Regions from separate parts of the Pantoea sp. X-Soil-TKNS-1207 genome, predicted to be linked through region 3. Evidence: riboswitches for the same ligand, from Rfam matches in the RefSeq annotation. Region 3 holds a riboswitch; each other region holds the start of a gene.
What was found. A riboswitch is a leader RNA that binds a small molecule or an ion and turns the genes downstream of it on or off. The one in region 3 is predicted to bind thiamine pyrophosphate.
Positions count from the first base shown of each region.

Region 1: another riboswitch for thiamine pyrophosphate. It lies ahead of thiC (phosphomethylpyrimidine synthase ThiC); the one in region 3 lies ahead of AC6I8V_RS24445 (LuxE/PaaK family acyltransferase).
Region 2: another riboswitch for thiamine pyrophosphate. It lies ahead of thiM (hydroxyethylthiazole kinase); the one in region 3 lies ahead of AC6I8V_RS24445 (LuxE/PaaK family acyltransferase).

Region 1 is NZ_AP035958.1:274,500-277,776, forward strand. Features, by position in the region: gene thiC (phosphomethylpyrimidine synthase ThiC) at 1-1,673, opposite strand, end outside; TPP riboswitch at 1,753-1,853, opposite strand; gene rsd (sigma D regulator) at 1,940-2,446, opposite strand; gene nudC (NAD(+) diphosphatase) at 2,535-3,277, shown strand, end outside.
Region 2 is NZ_AP035958.1:2,874,028-2,877,304, reverse strand. Features, by position in the region: gene chiP (chitoporin ChiP) at 1-515, opposite strand, end outside; gene AC6I8V_RS13455 (DUF3606 domain-containing protein) at 997-1,173, shown strand; TPP riboswitch at 1,273-1,373, shown strand; gene thiM (hydroxyethylthiazole kinase) at 1,407-2,192, shown strand; gene thiD (bifunctional hydroxymethylpyrimidine kinase/phosphomethylpyrimidine kinase) at 2,189-2,989, shown strand; gene fbaB (class I fructose-bisphosphate aldolase) at 3,134-3,277, shown strand, end outside.
Region 3 is NZ_AP035960.1:258,146-261,422, forward strand. Features, by position in the region: gene AC6I8V_RS24440 (Rpn family recombination-promoting nuclease/putative transposase) at 1-871, opposite strand, end outside; TPP riboswitch at 1,003-1,129, shown strand; gene AC6I8V_RS24445 (LuxE/PaaK family acyltransferase) at 1,229-2,311, shown strand; gene AC6I8V_RS24450 (acyl-CoA reductase) at 2,308-3,277, shown strand, end outside.

The DNA of each region.
Region 1 (3,277 bases), on a different replicon from region 3:
TCCAGCGCCAGATTGAACTGATCTTCCCAGCGAAACTCAAAACGCGCTTTCGACATCGCGTTATCGCGGATCTGCGCGCCAGGATGGCCTTTGGCCAGATCGGCGGCATGGGCGGCGATTTTGTAGGTAATCAGCCCCTGTTTGACATCTTCCTTATTCGGCAGACCCAGATGCTCCTTCGGTGTGACATAACACAGCATCGCGCAGCCGAACCAGCCAATCATCGCGGCACCAATGCCGGAGGTGAAATGGTCGTAGCCGGGCGCGATATCGGTGGTGAGCGGTCCGAGGGTATAAAAAGGGGCTTCGTGGCAATGCTCCAGCTGTTCAGTCATATTGCGGCGAATCATCTGCATCGGCACATGGCCCGGACCTTCAATCATCACCTGCACGTCATATTCCCAGGCGATTTTCGTCAGCTCGCCCAGCGTATGCAGTTCCGCAAACTGCGCTTCATCGTTGGCATCCTGGATGGAACCCGGACGCAGACCATCGCCCAGCGACAGCGCCACATCATAGGCGGCGCAGATCTCGCAGATCTCACGGAAGTGCAGGTAGAGAAAACTTTCCTGATGATGCGACAGGCACCACTTCGCCATAATCGAGCCGCCGCGCGACACAATGCCGGTCAGGCGCTTTGCCGTCATCGGTACGTAGCGCAGCAGCACACCGGCGTGAATGGTGAAGTAATCCACGCCCTGTTCCGCCTGCTCCAGCAAGGTATCACGGAAGATTTCCCAGTTGAGGTCTTCGGCGACGCCATTCACCTTCTCCAGCGCCTGGTAAATCGGTACGGTGCCAATCGGCACCGGGCTGTTACGCAAAATCCATTCGCGCGTTTCATGGATATAGCGTCCGGTCGAGAGATCCATCACGGTATCGGCACCCCAGCGGGTCGACCACACCAGCTTTTCCACCTCCTCTTCAATCGAGGAACTGACGGCGGAGTTGCCGATATTGGCATTCACCTTCACCAGAAAGTTACGGCCAATGATCATCGGCTCAGATTCAGGATGGTTGATGTTGGACGGGATGATGGCGCGACCCGCGGCGACCTCCTCGCGAACAAATTCCGCGGTGATATTTTCCGGCAGATGCGCGCCAAAGCTGTGACCGGGATGCTGTTGCAGCAGCACTTCGCCGCGGATGCGCTCACGGCCCATGTTTTCACGCAGCGCGATAAATTCCATCTCCGGCGTGATGATGCCCTGACGCGCGTAGTGCAGCTGGGTAACGCGACGCCCGGCTTTGGCGCGGCGCGGCTGGGGCAAATGTTCAAAACGCAGGTGATCCAGTCCTTCATCCGCCAGTCGTTGCTGGGTATAGCTGGAGCTGAGCTGGTCGATGGTTTCGCTGTCGCCACGTTCGGCGATCCAGTGCGCGCGCAGTTTTTCCAGACCCTGATGTACATCGATGGTTGCTGCCGGATCGCCATAGGCACCGGCGGTGTCATACACCGGGACTGCTTCGTTCTCTTCGTACTGCGGATGGTCTTTGCTGCCGCCGATCAGGGTTGGGCTGAGCTGGATTTCGCGCATCGGTACGCGAATATCAGGGCGATTGCCGGTGATCCAGATGCGTTGGGAATTGGGAAACGCGGTTCCCTGGAGGGAATCGATAAACGCCTGCGCCTGGGCGCGCTGTTCACGACGAGAGGTTTTTGCAACAGACATAGCAAGTTTCCTGTAAATGATGGAAGTTGCTTGTCCGGAGTCCGGAATGAGTAACAGAAGCGGTGCGGGCACCGTGCTGATGATGTTTACTCTTGTTCCCTTCGCAGGTTCTAACCTGATCAGGTTCCGCGGATCCCGAATTAACGGTCTCAGCCCAGATGGGCACTCCGACAAGATCATGTTTTACGCTGTAACCGCAAAACAATAAAGCCCGCTCAGCATAGAGGGGCTTTTCGTGAATCACAAGTATTTTACAATTGCCCGTTTTACGCCGGACGGGCAACGATGCTCTCATTGGCAACCGGCGGATGTGCCAGCTGATTGTCCCATGCCAGATGCACCAGTTTGTCTTCCAGCGTAAAGCGCGACTCCAGCACTTCACCCACTTCAGACAGGGCCTGCTGGAACAGGGTGCAGTTATCGTCGGTGATCGCCTGCTGTAAATGACCATCGTACAGCTGCATCAGTCGCTCGGTATTGGCTTCCAGCGATGGATAAAGCTGTGCGGCAGCAATCATCGGGCTGTCGCCCTGCATCTCACTGATAATATGTTCATAAACGCTGAAATGACCGGAGGAAAGATAATCCACCAGGTTGTGGCAAAACGCATCCAGCGCCCGTTCATCCAGTGCGCTCATCGCGTCTTTCTTCGGCTTCATGCCAATTAACTGATAATAAGTCACCAGTAACTGACGACGCGCGTTTAGCCAGGAATCGACCAATTCATTACCGCCACCGACACGCTCGGTCAGGTTATCTAACTGGTTAAGCATACGTCGCTCCATTTGGGTATAGTTGTTGATTAACAAACCTGACATCAGCATTTCGGCGTACGAATTGACGCTAAGGATGACAATTTATATGCAACGTGAGATCTCAAGCGTAGACGCTGGCTGGTGGATTGTCAGCCATGAGCAAAAACTTTGGCTGCCGCAGGGGGAATTGCCGCACGGCACCGCGCAGCAGTTTGGTCTGGCAGGCAGCAACGGCATGGTCATTGGCGAGTGGCAGGGGGAGAGCGTCTGGCTGGTGCGTGAGAACCGTCCCGACAACATGGCGTCCGTTCGCCAGTTGATCGACGAAGATGTCGGCCTGTTTCAGCTCGCCGGCAGGGGAGTGCAGCTGGCGGAGTTCTACCGTTCGCATCGCTGGTGCGGCTATTGCGGCCATGAAATGCATCTGAGCAAACGTGAGTTCGCCTGCCTGTGCGGCCACTGTCGTGAACGTTATTACCCGCAAATCGCGCCCTGCATCATTGTGGCGATTCGCCGCGGCGATGAAATTTTGCTGGCTAACCATGCCCGTCATCGCAACAACATCTACACCGTGCTGGCCGGATTTGTCGAAGTGGGCGAAACCCTTGAGCAGGCGGTGGCGCGTGAGGTGATGGAGGAGAGCAACGTACGGGTTAAAAACGTGCGTTATGTGACGTCGCAGCCGTGGCCGTTTCCCCATTCGCTGATGATGGCGTTTATGGCCGATTATGAAGGCGGCGAATTGCAACATGATGGCAAGGAGCTGCTGGACGCTGGCTGGTATCACTACGATGCGCTGCCATTACTACCGCCGCCGGGCACCGTGGCGCGGCGTTTGATTGAAGATAC
Region 2 (3,277 bases), on a different replicon from region 3:
TAGGTGCCCGGCAGGAAGCCCCAGTGCGATGCCAGTAGCGTCTGGCCGGTCGGTTGCAGATAACCTGCGCGCAACCAGTAGTCCTGCCATTGGGTTTTTAGTGCGGCTTTATACAGGCTGGCGCCATTTTTATCGCCAGTCCACTGCTCATCCCAGCGGGTGCGTGCATTGCTGAAGCCAATTTCGTTCGGTGCCGCCGGGCCACCGTTGGTCAGCTCCAGGGCTCCATAAGCGGCGAGATCGAGACCGATGAAATTCGCCAGATAGCCAGACGAAAAATCGAGGCTGGCATTGGCAGAGGCGTGGTGCAGGTTGGCGTCGTACTGGCCGTACTTACCTTCCTGCGGGTCCATCTCTTTGCGATCGCGCTGGCGTTGCCAGTAATAGAGTGCGCCGTTAAGCGAGGAGTCATCAATGAAACCTTGTGCCAGAGCTGGCGTAGCGGGGATGAAGGTTGTGGCGAAGAGGGTGGTGGCAATGGCCGCAGAGAGCGGCGTGCGAATAATCCTGCGCATGGTGAATCCTCCGTGATAATTCCCTTAGTGACGATTATTTTCCGTAACTGTTACTTAATGTAACCAGTGGCGTGATGCTATTTTTCGCGGCGCGAATTATCAATGACGTTTATTACAATTTATGACACGACACGCAAAATAAGGATTTTAATCTTTCTTCATCATATAGTTACGTGAATGTTGAGTTTGTAACCAGTTTGTGGGAAGGCATAGGTTTACGCGTATCATTCAGACAAAGGTGGCGGTGATCAGGCCAGCACAGAAGAGTCAAAATGCTCGATTACTATACTTAAGTTCAATGACTGCACCTTGATCTGGGTGCGTATATTGTCTAGGATTTTTGCCTGGAGCCAGCGCGATGCTGGCTCCAGGTCTGAAGGGGGGGACGTAATGCAGGAACAAACCGCTAACTTCCTTTGCTAAAGCGAGCAGGTAAGTTGGCGATCGTCATGTTTTCAACATTAACCTCAGGAGCTGCAAAATGGCTGATGATTTAAAGAGAAGACAACCGGAAGACACGCGCTTTATTAGTCTTAGTGAAACCTGGGAGGTCGAATACTGGACTAAGACCCTGGAAGTAACCGCATCAGAACTTCGCACCGCAGTGGCAAACGTAGGGAATGGCACGGAAAAAGTTAAGCAATATCTGCGCAAATGACTTTCAGGTAAGACACACCTAACTAACCCCGTTTTACGGGGTTTTTTTATTGCCTGGCTGGCGCGACTTCCCGTATGCTGGCGGGATGTAATGAACGTTACTCACGACTCGGGGTGCCGCTTTCCGCAAGGAAAAGGCTGAGATACACCCGTTGACCTGAACTGGATAATGCCAGCGTAGGGAAGTCAGATGCCTGACCGCATTCGCCTTCTTGATCGCCGGTTGGGAGCCTTATGAAACAGCCTGACCTTCTTCCCCCCGCGCAGCTCGCGCACTCTCTGCAACGACTCCGTCAGGACGCACCGCTGGTCCACTGCATGACCAATGACGTCGTGCAAACCTTTACCGCCAATGTGCTGCTGGCGCTGCGCGCCTCACCGGCGATGGTCATCGACGCTGACGAAGCCGCGCAGTTCAGTGGCTTTGCCGATGCTCTTTTGATCAACGTAGGGACGCTGACCCGCGATCGCCGGGACGCGATGCAGGCTGCCGTGCTGGCCGCCAATAACGCCGCTACGCCCTGGACGCTCGATCCGGTGGCGGTGGGCGCACTCACGCTGCGCACCGAATTCTGTCAGCATCTGCTGAGTCAGCAACCCGCAGCCATTCGCGGCAACGCCTCGGAAATTCTTGCGCTGGCGAACCAGGCCGCGGGCGGGCGCGGCGTCGACAGCCTGCATCAGGCGGATGCGGCGCTCAGCGCGGCGCAGCAGCTGGCGCGTGACTATCACAGCATCGTGGCGGTGACCGGCGAGGTGGATTACGTCACCGACGGCTCGCGCACCTTCGCGATCCCCGGAGGCAGCCCGCTGATGACACGGGTTGTGGGTACCGGCTGTGCGCTGTCTGCGGTGGTAGCGGCGTTTACCAGCCTGCCGGGCGACCGCCTGCAACATGTGGCCGCTGCCTGCCGCGTGATGTCGCTGGCGGGTGAACGCGCCGCGCAGCAGGCGCAGGGGCCGGGCAGCTTTGTCGCCGCTTTCCTTGATGGGCTTTGGACACTGGAGGAGGCGCTATGAAACGTATCAACGCACTCACCATTGCCGGTACCGACCCCAGCGGCGGCGCGGGTATTCAGGCCGACCTCAAAACGTTTTCAGCGCTCAGCGCCTACGGCACCAGCGTGATCACCGCGCTGGTGGCGCAGAATACCTGCGGCGTGCAGTCGGTCTATCGCATCGAACCGGATTTTGTTGGCGCGCAACTGGATTCGGTGCTGGACGATGTGCGCATCGACAGTGCCAAAATCGGGATGCTGGCGGAAACCGCCGTGGTGGAGGTGGTGGCCGATAAGCTGAAGCGTGCCAGCCTGCCGTTCGTGGTGCTGGACACGGTGATGCTCGCCAAAAGCGGCGATCCGCTGCTGTCGCCGGATGCGGTCGCCAGCATTCGTGAGTTGCTGTTGCCCCAGGTTTCACTGATCACGCCGAATCTGCCGGAGGCTGCCGCGTTGTTAGGCCGCAGCATGGCGCAGGATGAGAAAACCATGTTGATGCAGGGCGATGCGCTGCTGGACCTCGGCTGTGAAGCGGTACTAATGAAGGGAGGACATCTGAGTGATGCGGAAAGCCCGGACTGGCTGATCACCCGCAGCGGACGTCAGCGTTTTACCGCGGCGCGCGTAAACACCCGTCATACCCACGGCACCGGTTGTACGCTCTCGGCGGCGCTGGCCGCGCTGCGTCCGCGCCACGAGGACTGGGCAGCAACGGTGGCGGAGGCCAAAGCCTGGCTGCAACAGGCGTTGCTGCACGCCGATTCTCTTGAGGTAGGGAAAGGCATCGGCCCGGTGCACCATTTTCATCGCTGGTGGTAGGACGCCGCGGATTGCCAATTTTTTCCTGCGAATCCGTCTGAAAAATGGAGTCAGCAATTTGCCAGCCTGGCGGGTTTCGGTCCAGGCTGTTGGGGGTGAGTCGACAGGTGTCGGCTCCAATCCAGCCATTAATCAGGAGTTAACATGACGGACATCGTTCAGTTATTGGGCAAAGAGGCGGACAGCCTTCTTCAACATCGCTGCATGACCATTCCAGCGGAAAGCCTTTATTTACCGGGCGCGGATTATGTTGATCGCGTAATGACCGACAACAATCGTTCTCCTGTG
Region 3 (3,277 bases):
TTCTCATCACTGACATCCAGTCCTGACCGTTGTCGAGCAGAGTCCGGGCGATCTCGAGTCTGGTCTCAAGCGCACCAAGCTGTTTACCTTGCTGAAGGCCTTTCTCGATACCTTTCTGCTCAAGTTGCTGTGCGATAGTCATAAGTTCGTCCTCATGCTGGGGTACGCGTCGCGCCAGTTCGCGAATAAAGGTTTCTGCATCGGGCGTTTCGCCTACCTGTAGCATGTAGTTTACCAGCCCGCGCATTTGCTGTCCGGTCATAAATTCGTTCAGCATCAGCAACGCCAGCTGTTCAACCAGTTCTGCCAGGTTGCGATGGCGGATATGCTTCTGCAACAGGGTCAGGGCGGCCATACTGCGATGCTGCATGATTTCATCGTCGGGTATCACCGTGATGTCAACCAGCGGAAAATCATCACTGTATAGCCCTGCGGCCAATTCTGGTTCGCTAAACAGCTCCAGCCAGTTAACCGGGTAGGGGTAAGGGCTGCGTTTTCCCTGATAAAACAACACCGGTATCACTAACGGCAGCTTTTTATGTCCGGCATCCAGATGCTGCTGCATCGCGGCAATCGCATAGCGCATCAGTCGAAACGCCATATGTTTGTCCGGTGAACTTTGATGCTCGATCAGCACATGAATATAGCCGTCGCCGCGTCCGGTTCTGAGCGAGTAAAGCACATCGCTGTAATAGGGGCGCAGATCATCTTCGACAAAGCTGCCCGATTCCAGCTTCAGCGTTGACAGATCGCAGATATCCAGCAGCGCCGGTGGCAGGTGCAGCATCATAAAATCCCGCGCGGTATGCGGGTGTGAGAGGAAGGTCTTAAACACCGTATCATGCGGTGTAGGCGTGCTTTTTTTCATCATCCTGATGTCCCGCTGTCATTATTCCATCGCGAAAATTCTACCACTGCGGCAGGGCCGAAGTGGGTGAAGGCGCTAACAATTTGGGGAAAGAAGGGTGCTTGACACCCTGTCTGGCAACGTCCTAGACTGCGGCTTGTTCCAAGGGGTGCCCTGCTAGGGGGCTGAGATTCTACCTGCCTGAATGGTGTCCGGGCAACGTAGTGACCCTCCGAACCTGATCCGGCTAATACCGGCGTAGGGATGCGGGACATGGGGTGACCACACGCCCTTTTTTCCATCTTTGTGCTTTTCAGCGGACAGATCGCGCTCTTAAGGCGTTGCCTGAGAGTATTTGCAATCGCAAAGATGGACACGGACATGACCGAAGCGGCAATTATCGCAGCATTGCTGGAATTCCTTCAGCGCGCAGAGACCACAGACGACGATTTCAACCGGCTGGCACTGGCTATCTTCGCGTATCAATTCGAACACAATCCCTTCTATCGCCGTTTTGCGATCCAGCGCGGACGCACGCCGCTGACGGTAAAAACCTGGCGAAAAATTCCCGCCGTTCCCCTCTCTGCCTTTAAAGATCTGACCCTGAGCTGCCGCCCGGTGGAAGAGATCCCGCATGTGTTTATGACCAGCGGCACAACCGGAACCCGCAGGGGATGCAGCTACCATCCCACGCTGGCCGTCTACGATCGGTCGATGATCCTGAATTTCCGTCAGCGCTTTATGGCGGGGCGAGAGCGGATCCGCATGGGCATCCTGTTCCCTGATAAGGCGGCCATGCCGAACTCATCGCTGGCACATTATCTCGCGCTGGCGATGCAGGAATTTGGCCTGCCCGGCAGCGAGGTGATGATTGGCGCTGACGGCCTCGATATAGCGCGGGTGTTCGCCGCGCTTGAACGGGCGGAGGCCAGCGGAGAACCCTATGCGCTGCTGGGCGCGAGCTACAGCTTTGTCCATTTGCTTGATGAAATGCAGCGTCAGGGACGTCGTTTCACCCTGCCGCAGGGCAGCCGCCTGCTGGATACCGGGGGATTTAAAGGCCAGTCGCGCGAGATCGGGGCAAAGGAATTTTACCCCGCGCTGACAGAGGCGTTTGGCGTCCCGCCTACGGACTGCATCAACATGTACGGGATGACCGAACTCAGCACGCAGTTTTATGACTCGGGCAACGCCGTTTACCCGCCGGTTAAATCCGGGCCTCACTGGATCCGCACCAGGGTGGTCAATCCGCTTACCGGCGATGACGTGCCCGATGGCACCCTCGGAGTGCTGGTCCATCACGATCTGGCCCATTTCAACCCGGTTGCCGCGATGCTGACGGAAGATGCCGGCGTCGCAGTTCCCGGCGGCTTCCAGCTGCTGGGTCGGGTTGCCGGTGCCGATGCGAAAGGCTGCTCGCTGGCGATGGATGAATTTCTCAGCGCTGCGCAGGCGAAACGGTGAAAGAGGTCGCCGGCTATCTGCCGGGCCTCGCCGCCAGCGAGGTGCAGTGGCGCGAACTGAACTTTAGCCACCGGGGGGAGAGCCTCGTCGTCGCTGTACCGGAATTAAATGCTGATCAGATCGCCGGGCTGGCCGCGCGTATCCGTACCAATGCCCGCGCTTATCTGCGCACGCTGAGCGTAGCGCGTATCATCGCCATCATTGACGAGGCGGTGGCGCGACTGCTCGATCGCCGCCATCCGCTGCGTATCCGGGCTGAGCGGCTGTTGCCGATCGTCACCGGCTACGATGCCGAGATGGTCCGGCTCGGCCTGACCGGCTACCTCAAAACCTTCCGCCAGCCCCAGCTGAAGCGCTTTTTGTCAGAAGATTTCGCCGATCCGCAGATCCTTGATGATTTCCAGCCACGGCCCAGCGGTGGTTTCGCCAGGGCTTTCGGCCCGGAGCTGCTGCTGCATATCTGGGCCGGCAATGTGCCGGGTCTGCCGCTCTGGAGCCTGATTTGCGGCCTGCTAGTCAAAGCCGGGACCCTGGGCAAACTGCCGGGGAGCGAGCCGCTGATGGCGGGCTGGTTCGCTCAGCTGCTGGCAGAGATCGATCCGCAACTCGGTGAATGCCTCGCCGTGGTGTGGTGGAAGGGCGGCGATGCCGAGGCAGAGAACAACTGGTTCAGCCAGGCCGATGTGGTGCTCGCCTATGGCGGGAATCGTACGCTGGCCGCCATTCAACAGCGTCTGCCGGTGACCACACGTTTTCTGCCCCACGGCCACAAAATCAGCTTCGGCATGGTGTCACGGATGGCGCTGGATAGCCGCAAGGGCGCGGCGCTGGCCCGCCGGGTGGCATTTGACGTGATGCGTTACGACCAGGCCGGTTGCTATTCACCCCAGATGGTGTTTGTGGAACGTGGCGGCAAGGTCTCACCCGACGAATTCGCCGCCTATCTTGCCCATGAACTTAGCGCCC